DNA from 3 places in the Vibrio sp. genome. Region 1 is predicted to be linked to each of the others. Evidence: predicted binding sites of a transcription regulator. Region 1 holds the regulator's gene; each other region holds the start of a gene.
What was found. The regulator MetJ, encoded in region 1, represses methionine synthesis genes. The targets are predictions, from matches to a motif close to TTAGACNTNTANANGTCTAA.

Region 1 (5,248 bases):
AATTTCTCCCTCGAAAATGCCTGTTCCATGCGCTCAATAACTCACTCGACTAAGTTAGGCTAAAAAAGTAGCAATTTTCTCTGCAAACTGGTTGATTCAGAGACATGGATTCATTACTATATCGCGCCTTAGAGATATGGCTCGCCTGATGGTAGCGGTATCCCTAAATACTATTTTTTAAACTACGTGTGGTGTCCGGCATAGAATCGGATGGCGACACGGCCCATATATTGAGGTTATCCCATGAAAGCTGGTATCCACCCAGAATACAAAGCTGTTAAAGCAACTTGTTCTTGTGGCAACTCTTTTGAGTTCAACTCAACTCTAGCTAAAGAGTCAATCCACCTAGACGTATGTGACAAATGTCACCCATTCTACACTGGTAAGCAACGTATCGTAGATACAGGCGGTCGTGTTGATCGCTTTAACAAGCGTTTCGGTGCTCTATCAAGCAAGAAGTAATTTCTGCTTAGCCGAATCTAAAAAGGACGCCAAGGCGTCCTTTTTTGTTGCCTGCAGTATATCCCTCAGCGCTCGCCCTAGCGTATTGTTTTAATAAAACAGAGTTTTTCTAGCGATATCTCTATTCATCTGGTCTTATCTCCAGTCATTTGCCACTTTTTGTCGTCATGGGTCGCATTCTGACCTTTGCAGCTTGACTTAGTTACTCTAGAATGGATTTCCCCTTTCCAATTATTATTAACGAGTACCTACACCTATGTCAGACGACAATCACCAAGAATTATCCCCTGAAGAGCAATTCCGTCAGCAAGCTCTGGATTACCATGCATACCCAACTGCAGGTAAAATTTCTGTCGAACTAACAAAACCTGCAGAAACAGCTAATGACCTTGCCCTAGCCTACAGCCCAGGCGTAGCGGAACCTGTTCGTGAAATCGCGCAAAACCCTGATAATGTTTATAAATACACCTCTAAAGGTAACATGGTTGCGGTGATTTCTAACGGCACAGCAATTCTTGGTCTTGGTAACTTAGGTCCACTAGCCTCAAAGCCTGTAATGGAAGGTAAATCGCTTCTATTCAAACGCTTTGCTGGTCTAGACTCGATTGATATTGAAGTGAAACATCGCACAATTGAAGAATTTGTTGATACCGTCGCCAACATTGCCGACACCTTTGGCGGTATCAACTTAGAAGACATCAAAGCTCCTGACTGTTTTGAAATTGAAAAACAACTTATCGAACGTTGTGATGTGCCAGTTTTCCACGATGACCAACACGGCACAGCGATTGTTACTGCTGCTGGTATGCTTAATGCGATCGAGCTGCAAGGCAAAAAGCTAGAAGATGCAACGATCGTTTGTTTAGGTGCAGGTGCTGCAGCCGTCGCTTGTATGGAGCTACTGATCAAGTGTGGTGCCATGCGTGAAAAGATCTACATGCTTGATCGCAAGGGTGTCATTCATACTCGCCGCGATGACTTAAATGAATACAAGCAACTGTTTGCTAACAATACTGACAAGCGTACTTTGGAAGATGTAATTGAAGGTGCAGATCTGTTCCTAGGCGTATCTGGTCCGAATCTACTGCCAGCAGAAGCGCTAAAACTGATGGCTGACAAACCAGTTGTGTTTGCGTGTTCAAACCCTGATCCAGAGATTAAACCAGAACTAGCCCATGAAGTTCGTGATGATCTTATTATGGGTACAGGTCGCAGCGACTACCCGAACCAAGTAAACAACGTACTCTGCTTCCCATTCATTTTCCGCGGCGCACTGGATGTCCGAGCAAGCGAAATCAACGATGAAATGAAGCTGGCAGCCGTTGATGCTATTCGCCAACTTGCAAAAGAAGACGTACCAGCAGAAGTATTAAAGGCAGCAGGCGTTGATCATTTGGAGTTTGGTCCTGGCTACATCATTCCAAAACCAATGGACTCTCGCTTACTACCTCGTGTAGCCAAAGCGGTAGCACAAGCCGCTGTAGACTCTGGCGTTGCGCGCATCGAAATGCCAGAAAACTACATGGAAGCCTAGTCGCTAGATTAGAACCAATAAAAAACCGCTGTTACTACACAGCGGTTTTTTTATAACGATGATCGGCTCTCAGCGAAAACTAGGTGCTTTATTGTTTTTGTTATTCTTCGTCAAACGCTTCGTATTCGATTCCCATCTCTTCCATCAATTTTTTAACTTCTGCTGGAATGTCGTCAGGGCGATCTTTTCTTAAATCTTCATCAGTTGGCAGTGGTTGCCCAGTGTAGGCATGCAAAAATGCTTCACACAATAGCTCGCTATTTGTTGCATGGCGCAGGTTATTAATCTGACGACGCGTGCGCTCATCGGTTAATACCTTTAATACTTTCAATGGAATAGAAACAGTAATCTTCTTTACTTGTTCGCTTTTCTTTCCATGCTCAGCGTATGGGCTAATGTATTCGCCATTCCAGTCTGCCATTGCGCACCTTTAATAATTCTTTGTGTTTAATTGAGTAAAGCGCAATTTTAGCGGTATTTATAGCCACAAGCAAAGACATATAGACGTCTAGAAGTGTTGACGTCTCAAAAAATGAGAAGTAAAGTGATGAGATATGGAGATGGAATAACATATATCTAACATCCAACAGGTATAACGTATTCCCTACAAGTTGTCATCACTGTTCGAAAGGAAACACTTATGAGCGCCCGTAAGCCAGCCACCATCGCCGTACGTACTGGTATTGAATCTGACACTCAACACCACGCCGTTGTGCCACCTATTTACCTCTCGACCAACTATGGATTTCCTGCATTTGGCGAAGTACCTCAGTATGACTACACTCGTTCGGGAAACCCAAACCGCGGCTTGCTCGAAACGGCGCTGTATGAACTAGAGTCCGGAAAGGGCGCTGTGGTAACGAATTGCGGGACCTCTGCGCTTAACCTGTGGGTGTCAGCATTCCTGGGCCCTGACGATCTCATCATTGCACCTCATGACTGTTACGGCGGTACGTATCGTCTATTTAATACACGCTCACAAAAAGGCGATTTCAAAGTGCAATTTGTCGATCAATCCGACGAGAAAGCACTCGATGCAGCCATTGCTCTTAAGCCAAAGCTGATTTTACTTGAAACACCATCCAACCCCTTGGTTCGCGTCGTCGATATCGCAAATGTATGTGACAAAGCAAAACAGGTCGGCGCACTAGTCGGTGTAGACAATACCTTTTTGACACCTGTGTTCCAAAAACCTCTTGAGCTAGGCGCTGACTTCGTTATTCACTCAACAACTAAGTACATCAATGGTCATTCCGACGTGATAGGTGGCGTGGTAATCACTAAAACCGAGCAGCATGCCGAAGATTTAGCTTGGTGGGGCAACTGTATCGGCGCAACAGGTACTCCATTCGATAGCTACATGACTTTACGCGGTATTCGCACTCTGGGTGCTCGAATGAAAGTACACGAAGAAAGCTCGGCGCAGATCCTTGAGTACCTCAAAACACAAGACTTAGTTGGCACCATCTACCACCCAAGCCTCCCTGAACACCCAGGGCATGAAATTGCCAAGAAACAGCAATCAGGCTTTGGCTCAATGCTCAGCTTTGAATTTGCCGGCAGCTTTGAACAACTAAAATTCTTCGTTGGCCAGCTTGAGCTTTTCTCACTGGCAGAATCTTTAGGCGGTGTCGAGAGTTTGATTTGTCACCCGGCATCGATGACTCATAGAGCAATGGGAGAAGAAGCGCTGGCAGAAGCTGGGGTTACCCATCAGCTATTGCGTCTTTCTGTAGGCCTAGAAGACGCCGACGATCTAATTGCAGACCTTGATAAGGCGTTCGCTGAAACTAAGGGGGCATGCTAATGACTATTTCTCGCCAACTGCATAAATTCGGTGGTAGTAGCTTAGCCGACCCGGAATGTTATCGCCGCGTAGTTAATATCTTAAAAGAGTACTCTGCCAGTGAAGACTTGATTGTCGTCTCAGCCGCAGGGAAGACCACTAACCGCTTAATAGAGTTTCTAGAGTCACTCAATAAAGATGGTCGCTTAGCACATGAAGTGTTGCAAAGCCTACGCCAATTTCAAACTACTCTTATCGAAGAGCTGATCTCTATAGAAGAACAACAAACATTACTTGCCAAGCTAAACGACGAATTTTCTACTTTGGGTGAGCTTACGGCACCGTTGACTGAAGCAGAAAAGGCCTCTGTGCTTGGTCATGGTGAGGTATGGTCGTCACGTCTATTGGCTGCTCTCCTCAACCAGAATAACCTTCAAGCCGTTGCTCAAGATGCGCGAGCTTTCCTTCGAGCAGAAATCGGTACTCAGCCAGAAGTTGATCGCGGAGCATCTTATCCGCTCGTCAAAGAAGTACTAGCTCAACATGCCCATCATCGAGTGGTGATTACCGGGTTTATGGCACAAGATGAACAAGGGCAAACCGTGTTACTGGGTCGGAATGGCTCAGACTATTCAGCAACGGTCATCGGTGCTTTAGCGGAAGTCAAACAAGTAACCATTTGGAGTGATGTAGCGGGTGTATACAGTGCAGATCCTCGTATTGTTAGCGATGCCTGCTTACTACCACTCCTCAGGCTTGATGAAGCGAGCGAACTGGCTCGTCTTGCCGCACCAGTTTTGCATAGCCGGACTCTACAGCCAGTTGCTCAAAGCACCATGGATTTGCATCTACGCTGCAGCTACGAACCCGAATCTGGCTCTACTCGAATCGAACGCGTATTGGCATCTGGTCGTGGAGCAAAGATCATTTCATCACTCAACGAAGTGCTGCTAATCCAACTTAACTTCTCTGCAGGTCACGACTTCGCAAGACTTGAGAAAGAAGTACTATCTAGCTTAAAACGCGCTCAGCTCGAACCTTTAACCTATGAAGTACAAGATGACCAAAATACGCTTCGCTTAGCTTACACGGCTGAAATTGCCGGTGGTGCGCTAGAATATCTGCAAGACGCAGCAATTGAAGCCGAAATTAAACTAAAAGAAGGCTACTCTCTCGTAGCGGCGGTCGGCGCTGGTGTAACGAAAAATGCTAATCACTGCTACGGTTTCTATCAAAAGCTCAAATCATCTCCCGTTGAATTTATCTCTGAATCTCAATCTGGATTGAGTTTAGTGGCGATACTGCGTAAAGCTGACACTACCCAATTGGTCAAAGCCATTCATAGCCAGTTATTCCAAGCTCAGAAACGTGTCGGCATCGCATTGTGTGGTAAAGGCAATATTGGATCGAGTTGGTTAACTCTCTTTGCAGAGCAAAAAGCCGATCTAGAAAAACGCCGTGGTATG
Region 2 (5,248 bases), on a different contig from region 1:
GGGTGTTGCCTAAGAGAGGTTTTGTACATTTTTTCAGCTGAGGATGTCTCTCCAACTTTCTCGAAATAATGCGCCATTGACAGCTGCGCCCGATAGTAGCCTGGAGAGTGGTTAAGCGCTTTTTCAAAGTTCTCGCGAGCCTTTAACATGTTACCTTGCTCTAAATAACCCATACCAAGTGCGATACGTGCTTCTGCACGCTCTTTAGGGTTAAAGGTGTTTTCACTGGTATTGTTGGTCGTTTCTACGGTAACGCAACCGGATATCGCTAAGATAAGTAGTGTGGCTATCTGACGCATAAGCTGTTTCTTTTTAGAAAGTTAGCTGCATGTATAGCGTAAATGAACTCGGAGTTTGAGGTGAGGCGGGTAACAATGCGACTGACCTTGCACTATGTTGTACCGTTGTTGCATATCGTTTGGTGAAAAGCAGAAAGAGCTCTAATGAGCCCTTTCTGTGCGTTCGCTTAGTCGTCTTTAGTAAAATGTTCTTCGCTAAAGTGATCCAAGTCATAAGGGGTTTGTTGGTAAACGCAGTAATTAAGCCAGTTAGCAAAAAGTAAATGACCATGACTACGCCAACTTGCGATTGGTTTGTTATCTGGATTGTTATTTGGGTAGTAATTGACTGGAATCGCGGGCTCCATCCCTTCACCCAGATCGCGAATGTATTCGTTGTGCAAGGTAAACGAATCGTATTCAGGATGCCCAGTAACAAATACATTACGTTTATCTTTGGTCGATGCCAAATAGACACCTGCAACATCGGAGGTGGCCAGAATGTCTAGGTCTGTATGCTCTTCGAGGTATTCCGCAGAAAAGTCAGCGTAGCGGGAGTGCGGTGCAAGGAAACTATCATCAAATCCGCGTAAAATAGGGTGATAAGGGTGATGAATCTGATGATGATAAACGCCAGAGAGTTTCTCTTTGCGCGTACGCTTAGGCAGATCATAGAGCAGTTTTAAACCAGCTTGTGCCGCCCAGCAGACATACAATGTTGAAGTTACATGCTCTTTAGCCCAACTCATGATGGTTTGTAGGTGTTCCCAGTAGATTACATCTTCAAACTGGACTAGGCCGAGTGGTGCCCCAGTAATGATCAAGCCATCGAAATTGCGCGTTTTTACCATCTCAAACTGACGATAAAAGTTATCCAAGTGCTCTGTTGGAGTATTTTTACTTGGTCGGTCATCTATACGTAATAATTCAATGTCCACTTGTAGCGGACTATTAGATAGAAGGCGCAAGAACTGAGTTTCCGTCTCAATTTTCTTTGGCATTAGATTAAGGATAAGAACCTTGAGTGGACGAATTTCCTGGGTAGAAGCACGAGACTCAGGCATAACGAAGATGTTTTCCTGTCGCAATACGTCAGATGCAGGTAATTGATCGGGGATCTTAATTGGCACAGCTTACTCCCTAAGCATTTCTTTTGGACGTCTATACATCCAAACTTAACCTAATAAGAATGAGATGTCGATAGCAATTTCGTTTCATTTCATATTAAACTTCGCTCCGAATTGACAATGGCCGCGGGCATATGACGATAAAACTCACACTAATTAGAGGCTTGCCCGGCTCCGGGAAAAGTACCTTAGCGAAATCGATGTTGGTAAATCACTTCGAAGCGGATATGTATTTTGTGGATGAACAAGGACGATATTGCTACGAGGCGGAGAAAATTCCGCAAGCTCACCAGTGGTGCCAAGAAATGACGAAGAAAAGTCTCCAGAATAAGGAGAGTGTTGTTGTTTCGAATACCTTTATTCGCCGTTGGGAAATCGTACCTTACATGAAAATGGCGAAGCGATTTGGGGCTCGGTTTGAAGTGATCGAGTGCCATGAGCAGTACGGCAACATTCATGGAGTTAAGCCAGAAACAGTATTACAGATGAAAAAGCGGTGGCAGACATGGCAAAACGTTCCCCAGTAGTAGAAATGACTTCCTATGGTATCTACAAGGAATGGGACTCAAAATCCAAACATTTACCAAAGATTCAAGAATTTACCACTAAGGTTCCTGCCGATGAAGAAATTGAGTTTGGATTCATCATCAATATTAAGAAAGCCAAAGGCGAAGTGATTGAGTTTTGTATTGAACACCCTGGCGTACTTGGTAAGAAAGGCCAAATATTAGAACCGTTTACAGGAGATCTTCATGTAGGAAGTAATGACTGGGACTTCTATCTTGGCGATACCATTCAACTACTAGACCCCATGAATGGGCTAGAATCCAACATCGGTAAATGGAGAATGAGTATTTCAATGAATGGCCGAATCATTGCTGATAAAACCTTCGATGTGTTTGCACGAGACGAAGGCGAATTTTGGAAGAAGAGGGGCTTTTGATTACATTGAAGTATAACTAAGGTAAATATTGTGCCTCTGTTACTTAAATTAGAGGCATATCAAACCACGACTGCTGAACTTTATATAATATTGATATAAATAGACAAAATAATAACAATATTATATGAAGCCTACCCGCCTGCTGAACCTTAAATTGCAAACCAAAACCGCCCTATATTTCATTTTTGGTGTTCTCGGTATTACCTTAAGCTGCTTATACATTACCCGTTATTTCTTTCTTGTCAGTCTAGACAGTATTGAAAATGTCGAGGCCAAGCGAGCAAGTGAGCAGGCACAAAACCTCATTACAACCATGGTTCAGGACCTAGAAGACCGCTCTTATGATTGGGCTTATTGGGACGAAACACATGAGTTATTACTTGGTGCAAGTGTTATTGAGTACCGAGAGCGAAACCTAGTACAAGGATCATTGGATGCTTTGAGCCTCGACTTGATGGTTTTTGCAAACCTACGAGGCGAGATTATTGATTCGCTCGTTCGACGGGATGGGGATAGTGAATTTGACACAATACCTCGTCAAGTGATGAAAGCTCCGCCTGTTTTGGAACACATTAATGCGATGAACGGAGTTCTCGACTCATTTCGCGAAAGTTATAGTGGTTTGCTAGCGTTTAATGGTCAAGTTTGGACAATTAGTTTGTCTCCTGTACGAAACAGTGAAGGATCGGCTGCGTCTTCGGGCTGGTTGATCTGGGGGCAGAGTTTAAGCTCTCGTTTCCCGGGGGATTTTAAGTCAATCTTGATTGCGGAAAACAAGATTGAATACATTGGAGATTCACACACAGGTTCTATCGTTCCCGACATTCATAAGACACGCAGTGTAATGACTCAGACGGTTGATCTTATGGGAATGAACGGTTTACCAGTCGCCCATTTAACGACAGATGTTGAACGAGTACACTTTCTAAAAGGGAGTGTTCTGTTTAGCTATTTGTTTTTTGCCGTTGCGCTTGTCGCTATTGTTATCTCATTTGTTACCTTCTTTATGTTTCGCCGCCGAGTGGCTGTGCGTTTTTCTGATCTTGAAAAAGATATCGACCAACTCTTCTCTTCCTACCAACTTGATGGCTTGAATCAGCCCAACAAAGATGAGTTGGACCGATTAATCAAGTTAGTGGGGGCACTGGCAAGCAACACTTCTGACGCGAAAGAACAACTTCAAGATACTCAACAGAAATTCGATGCACTGTACCAAAGTCAAACTATCGCGATGTTACTTGTTAGAGAGAGCAATTGTTGACGTAAACCAAACCGCGCTGGCACTTTTGGATTACAAGCGAGAGGAGGTCATTGCTCAACCTTTAGATCTATTGTGTCCTGATAGTGATCAACCCGAGTGCCAAATTGATGCGATGTATCGAATGTACCATCAAGGCCAAACCCAGTTTGAAGCGCAAATGTTGACCAAGCATGGTGATATGATCGACTGCCACATCGAGGTGACATCAATGCAGTATCAGGGTAGCGAAGCGGTCATGCTATCGGTGAGAGATGTCCGAGAGAACAAACAGCAGGCGAAACTGATTGAAGATTTAGTCGAACGAGACCACCTCTCAGGGCTGTGGAATCGTAAAGCCATTATGGAAAAAGCGCGCAATTATGTGCTTACTTCACCGAATCAATTTGGTTTGCTTTATGTCACGATCCCAAGCTTAATTCATGCTTCTGAAGTACATGGCCACCAAGTTTTTGATGAGTCGTTAGAATCTATCGCTCAATTGTTTGGTTCTGAGCTTCATGATTTTCTGGTTGGTCGAATCAGCTCTCATGAGTTTTTAGTCCTAATTGATGATGAAAAAGAGGGAGAAACGGCGCAGAGAGGCGCACTTCGTTTTAAAGAATCCCTCTCAAGAAAACAGCAGGTTCAAACGGTTATGATGGATTTGAAATGTCAGGTCGTCATGATTGAAGCAGAAATAACTCATCATCCCCTAGATGCCCTCATTCACACCGCAATACATGCGATCGAACTCCAAGGCAGTAAGACGCCTAGTTCTGAGTTAATACACGTAGGTCAAAAGAGTTTTGAAATCGCCCAAGCATCCGCTGCCATTAATCGTGATTTAGCGGGAGCGATTGAATCGAAAGAGATTTACGCTAACTACCAACCTATTGTTGAAAGTAACACTGGGGAGATTGTCGGATTTGAGGCGTTAGCTCGCTGGCAACATCCGCAGTTTGGTTTTGTTTCTCCTGGGGTATTTATTCCGCTGGCAGAGCGCAATCATCATATTATTGAGCTAGGGGAAAGTATTTTAGAGCAGTCTTGTGAATTCATTAAGACTGTAAACTCGTTAAGACGTTATCAGGGCAAAACAGCATTAACCATTCATGTGAACCTTAGTGCAGCTCATTTTTACTATCAGGGATTAACCGCTTTCTTGGAAGACTTAATTCAACGCTATAGTGTCCAACCAGGTCAGTTAGTTATTGAAGTTACCGAAAGCATGTTGATGGGGATCGAAGAAGAAGTGATACATAGAATGGAGGTAATAAAATCACTAGGGGTGCTGTTTGCTCTTGATGACTTTGGTACCGGCTATTCATCCTTTACCACTTTATGCTGTTTCCCTCTTGATATCGTTAAACTCGACAAGTCTTATATTGATCAAATTGAAGGGAATGATCGCGCCAAGAGTTTAGTCCGCAATATCGCTAATATGGCTCAAGAGTTGGGGTTAACGACGGTAGCAGAAGGTGTAGAAACTGCCTCGCAAGCAAGAAAGTTGAAGAATTGGAATATTGAAGAAATCCAAGGTTTTTATTTCTATCAGCCGATGTCCGCTAAGGAGATTGTTGCTTTGATAGAGTCATAGATATCTTTCCAATCTAGTTCTTTAGTTTATGGGCTAGCGAGCCCGCATTATTCGGTCTATACC
Region 3 (5,248 bases), on a different contig from region 1:
GATTTAGTTTCAGATTTAGATTGGTGTGTGGGCAAAAAAGCGTTGGAAGAGCTTACCGAAATTCAGGAAAGGTTTGGCGCTAAACTCGGTGTCACAATTAACCGTTCACTCAATACAAAACTGGAAGTGGATGAAGTGTTACAAAGCGCGGAATCGTTGATTTATCAATACGCAAAGACACCAGATTTAGTCACCATCGAACTGACCGAAAGTGCCTACTTTGACAGTGAATCTCGCCAGTCTTCGTTGATTAGAAACATACGCCGTAAAGGCGTAAGTATCGCGATTGATGATTTTGGTACTGGCTATAGTTCGTTTAGTTATCTCAGCGACTCTAACTTTGACTTATTGAAAATCGATAGAGAGTTTGTAGTCGATATTAAGATTGGCTCCCATAAGTACTTTATCGTCAAAATGATTACAGAACTTGCGCATACCCTGAGTGTAAAAGTTGTCGCTGAAGGCGTAGAGACTCGCCATGAGCTCGAAGTTTTATGCGGGCTAGGGGTCGATTTTATTCAAGGCTACTTTTTCTCTAAACCACTACCAATGCAAGAGTTAGAGAAAGCTTGGGGTTACTACGATAAACTGGAAGACTTTCTTAGCCGTACTTCTAGTATGCGCAAAGTAGGTATCTTAAGTATCACTCAAACCCATATCCCAACGTTAGAGCCAAGGGATACGCTGGAGCGAGCGCTCATGCTGTTTGAATCGGGCCATTATAACCTCCAAGTAGTGCCCATCATTGATGGCCAAACCTGCTTGGGGATTGTAGGCAGGAAAGAGCTTAACTACCACATCACCCCAACATTAGGTACCAAGCTAGAAACCACGCGAGATTTGACTATTGCTAAGAAACGCCTAAACCAGGTGATGCAGCCGGACGTATACAAAGTCTCGTATCAAACAAAGCTCATCGAGATCTCAGACATTATCCGCAGCGGGATTAAACTTCCCTGGATAGTCGAGAATGAGTTGGGAGAGTACCTCGGCATCGTAACTACGCAAGATGTGTTGAACTACTTTGCGAGTCTGCGCTAATCGCTAAGCTAACACCCAAGCGGTAAGTTTGTTATTATCCGCTCCCATCAAATTCAAATAGAAAGTTACATCATGTTGCAGCAATTATTAGCCGTGGCCGCTCCGATGCTTCTGGGTGCACAGCTTATTTTGACTCTTATTCTTATCAAAGGTGATATCTGCCCAGGTCAACGTGGCCGTATTCACAAAGTGCTTCCAGCGATCGCAGTACTTTGGCTTGCTGTTGCCTCTCTAAAAATCGAAGCAATGATGGTTGTGTTTGCCATCGCGTATTTTTACTCTCAGGTGCAGACTAAGAAGACGCGCGATCAAGGGCCAATTTGGGTGATGTATCTTGCCAATGGTCTAGCTCTCTCTTACGTAGCGATCATGATTGTAGAGCAAGGGAGTGTGGCTGGTGGGATTAATGTTTTCGCACAATTATTACTATTAGGGGCGTTGTTTGCTCACCTATTGTTGACGGTTGCTAGAACGCGTTTACAAGCATTTCATCGTATTCTCCCTGTTTCAGGCGTTATTTCAGCGATGCTGATGACGGTCGCAATTGGGCTCAAAGCCGCTTCTTTGGATGAGCAAGTACTCACACAAGTTATGCAGCCACTTCTAATTGGGTTTGGTCTGATGATTGCAGCAGTGGTGGTTTGGTGCTGGCATATGCTGCTTTCACGAGATGTGAGTAAGCCGCAGTTGGGTTTCGCGCTTGCAGTTATGATGCTAGCGGTAACATCAAATCAAGCGTTGTTTGCACTTTAGATCAGCCTCACTTTTCTTTTGCTGATTTATAGCTAGTCTTGTTGGTAGATGTACTAAAAAGGAGCACGGCTATGGATCTGAGTAATGTGAGCAGCTTAGATAGCATCATTCTGCTTGGTATTGTTAACGAAAAGCTAAGGCTGGAATGTGATAGCTTTGAAGAACTGGTAAGTATGTACGAAATGGATGTGGAGTCTGTCGTTGGCAAGCTCGATGTGCTCGGCTACCAATATGATCCATTAACCAATCAGTTTAAGTCATACCCAAGATAATGTTAAAGGAGGCATATGCCTCCTTTTTTATACGGTTTTTATGCCATCCAAATGGCTTTTCGATTGCTGACGAGCGGTAGTGAAAAACGCTTGTAGGTAGTGTTTATCTTTGTCCGAATGGCGCGTTGCGGCAAACAGCCTTCGCCATAGCCCTTGGCCGAGTGGGATGCTGGTAATAAGGCCCTGGCGGGAAAACTCGCTAATTGCCCAGTTTGGTAGTGCTGCGACGCCAAGCCCTGCTGAAACCATCTGAATCAGCATCAGAGTATTGTCTGCTTGCTTCCATTTCGCGGGCTCGATACCAGCAGGTTGAAGAAAGTGCTTAACCACGTCAAGACGACTTTTCTGTACTGGGTAGGAAAGCATGGTTTGATCCGATAGGTCTTCTGGCTCAATAAACGCTTTACTTGCTAAAGGGTGAGTCGTCGATGTGACCAAGCGCATTTCAAAGTCAAACAATGGCTCATAATGCACCTCTGAACGTGGCGCGATATCGGAGGTGATGACTAAATCGAGCTCACCTCCAACCAGTGCCGGTAAAGGTTCAAAACCAAACCCAGAAGAAAAATCTAGTGCGACACTTGGCCAAGTGACTTGATATTCACGCAGCGCCGGCATCAACCACTGAAAGCATGAATGGCACTCGATGGCCATGTGGAGTCGTCCATTCACATCCTCTTTCAGGCTCGCTAGTTCATTTTCTGCTTTTGCTAAACGGGGCAGCAAATCATCGGCAAGTCTTAACAATATCTTGCCTTCCGACGTGAATTTCACCGGCCGAGTTTTACGTAAAAACAGCTGTCCTCCAATTCGTGCTTCCAAATCTTTTATCTGGTGCGAGAGGGCAGATTGCGTTAGGTGCAATGTCGTTGCAGTGGCAGTCAATGAGCCGGTATCACGCAAAGTGGTTAATGTTTTTAGGTGCTTTAGCTCTATCATGAAATCCCTTCAGGCTGAGTTTGTTAGCATGAGTATTTTTAACTTACGCTGTTTTCTAGGATGTGTAAACATCTAGACGTCTAAAATATTTTGCGTGTTAGATTTGAAACAAGCTTCAACTGAATTCTTCAAACATGAAGAAAATTAATAAACAAGTTGAATATTTGGAGATTGTTCGGTCAGGAGATTAGCGAGATAGTTTAGCCATCCAGACATCTTAGGGTGTGCTGAACTAAATTATCAAATCGTTAAGAATCAGAATGACAGGACGAATCACATGACAACAACGACTCATATACTTGGCTATCCGCGCATTGGTGAAAAACGAGAACTAAAATTTGCACTTGAGAAATATTGGCGAGGTGAGATTGATCAAGCCGAGCTAAGATCAGTGGGCACGGATTTGCGTGCGAACAACTGGAATACCCAGCAGCAAGCCGGCTTAGACTTTGTAACAGCTGGAGATTTCGCTTGGTATGACCATGTACTCACGACCACTTTGTTACTAGGTCATGTACCAAAGCGCCATCGTTCAGGTTTTCCTGATTTAGATACGCTGTTTAAGGTCGGTCGTGGTCAGTCGCAAGACAGTTGTGGTTGCTCTGGAAGTGCTGCTTCGGATATGACGAAGTGGTTTAATACCAATTACCACTATATCGTTCCAGAATTTAGCCAAGACGATAAGTTCGAAGTCAGTTGGCCGCAGCTGTTTGAAGAAGTGAACGAAGCAAGCAAAGCCGGTCATAAGGTTAAACCCGTTCTACTAGGCCCAATTAGCTACTTGTATTTGGGGAAAGAAGTTGATGAAGGCTTTGATCGATTAACATTGTTGCCTCGCTTGCTCACCGCCTACCAAGCGATTTTGGCTAAGCTTGTTAAGCAGGGAGTCGAGTGGGTCCAAATCGATGAACCCGTTTTAGCTTTGGAGCTGGATAAACCTTGGTTGGACTCTTTCAAGTTGGCTTATCAGGTGATTCGGACTGATGTAAAAGTGCTGCTTACCACTTACTTTGACTCGGTTCTTGATAGCTTGGATAAAATTATTGAGCTTGATGTTGATGGTCTACACATTGATCTCTCAGCATCACCAGATCAGCTCGATCAAGTGGTAAATAAGTTGCCTGCAGACTGGGTGCTCTCTACTGGTGTGGTTAACGGACGTAACGTATGGAGAGCGGATCTAAGTGCTCAGCTGGCTATACTCCAGCCGTTGAAAGACAGTTTGGGCGATAGGCTTTGGGTGGCGAGCTCGTGTTCGTTGTTACACAGCCCCGTTGATCTAACTCTTGAGACTGAGCTGTCTGAAGAAGTGCGCAGTTGGTTTGCGTTCGCGAAGCAGAAAGTTACCGAAGTCGCTTTGCTTGGCAAAGCGTTAGATGGCGATCAAGACGCGATTTTGGCGTGTGATACCTATAGCGCACCCATTCAAGCGAGAAAAACGGCGACGCACGTTAATAAACCTCAGGTACAGGCACGCCTAAATGCGATAACCCACCAGCTGGCGGAGCGCAGTGCTCCTTATGTTGAGCGTGTAGCTCATCAACGTGAAGTATTGGGGTTGCCCCTATTTCCGACCACAACCATCGGTTCTTTCCCACAAACCAGCGAAATTCGAGTGCAACGTAGCGCGTTTCGTTCAGGTCAGTTGTCATCAGCGGAATACGAAGTGGCATTAAAAGGACATATTGAAGATGCTGTTAAACGTCAAGAAGCGTTAGATCTGGATGTCTTAGTGCATGGGGAAGCTGAGCGTAATGATATGGTGGAATATTTTGCAGAAAACTTAGCGGGCTTCCAAACCACCAAATTTGGCTGGGTGCAGAGTTATGGTTCTCGCTGTGTTAAGCCTGCAATCGTAGTGGCAGACATTGAGCGCGAGAAGCCTATTACTGTCGGTTGGTCGACTTATGCTCAATCGCTCACTTCTAAACAAATGAAAGGTATGCTGACAGGGCCTGTGACCATTCTATGTTGGACTTTTCCTCGAGAAGACATCACACGCAAACAGATCGCAGAACAACTGGCACTGGCGTTACGTGATGAAGTCTCTGATCTGCAAGAAGCGGGTATCAATATTATCCAGATTGATGAGCCAGCAATTCGAGAAGGTTTGCCGCTGAAAAAGCGCGATCACAAAGCGTATTTGCAGTGGGCTGTCGACGCATTTAAGATTTCTGCTGCCAGCGCAAAACCTGAAACTCAGATCCACACTCACATGTGTTACTCAGAGTTTAACGAAATCA

Region 2: a site for MetJ is predicted at 1,432-1,451, ahead of metA (homoserine O-succinyltransferase MetA). Genes of this name have one in related genera too.
Region 3: a site for MetJ is predicted at 3,070-3,089, ahead of metE (5-methyltetrahydropteroyltriglutamate--homocysteine S-methyltransferase). Genes of this name have one in related genera too.

Annotation. Positions count from the first base shown of each region.
Region 1 covers NZ_CFHWOM010000013.1:5,852-11,099, reverse strand. The annotation lists gene rpmE (50S ribosomal protein L31) at 244-462, shown strand; gene AC4MRV_RS10045 (malic enzyme-like NAD(P)-binding protein) at 719-1,996, shown strand; gene metJ (met regulon transcriptional regulator MetJ) at 2,097-2,417, opposite strand; gene AC4MRV_RS10035 (O-succinylhomoserine (thiol)-lyase) at 2,637-3,803, shown strand; gene AC4MRV_RS10030 (bifunctional aspartate kinase/homoserine dehydrogenase II) at 3,803-5,248, shown strand, end outside.
Region 2 covers NZ_CFHWOM010000027.1:24,189-29,436, reverse strand. The annotation lists gene pilW (type IV pilus biogenesis/stability protein PilW) at 1-299, opposite strand, end outside; gene metA (homoserine O-succinyltransferase MetA) at 467-1,408, opposite strand; gene AC4MRV_RS13865 (ATP-binding protein) at 1,540-1,932, shown strand; gene AC4MRV_RS13860 (DUF3859 domain-containing protein) at 1,911-2,348, shown strand; gene AC4MRV_RS13855 (CHASE4 domain-containing protein) at 2,473-3,609, shown strand; gene AC4MRV_RS13850 (EAL domain-containing protein) at 3,551-5,185, shown strand.
Region 3 covers NZ_CFHWOM010000026.1:13,806-19,053, reverse strand. The annotation lists gene AC4MRV_RS13635 (EAL domain-containing protein) at 1-1,041, shown strand, start outside; gene AC4MRV_RS13630 (HI_1241 family integral membrane domain) at 1,114-1,794, shown strand; gene AC4MRV_RS13625 (DUF4250 domain-containing protein) at 1,866-2,066, shown strand; gene metR (HTH-type transcriptional regulator MetR) at 2,094-3,005, opposite strand; gene metE (5-methyltetrahydropteroyltriglutamate--homocysteine S-methyltransferase) at 3,283-5,248, shown strand, end outside.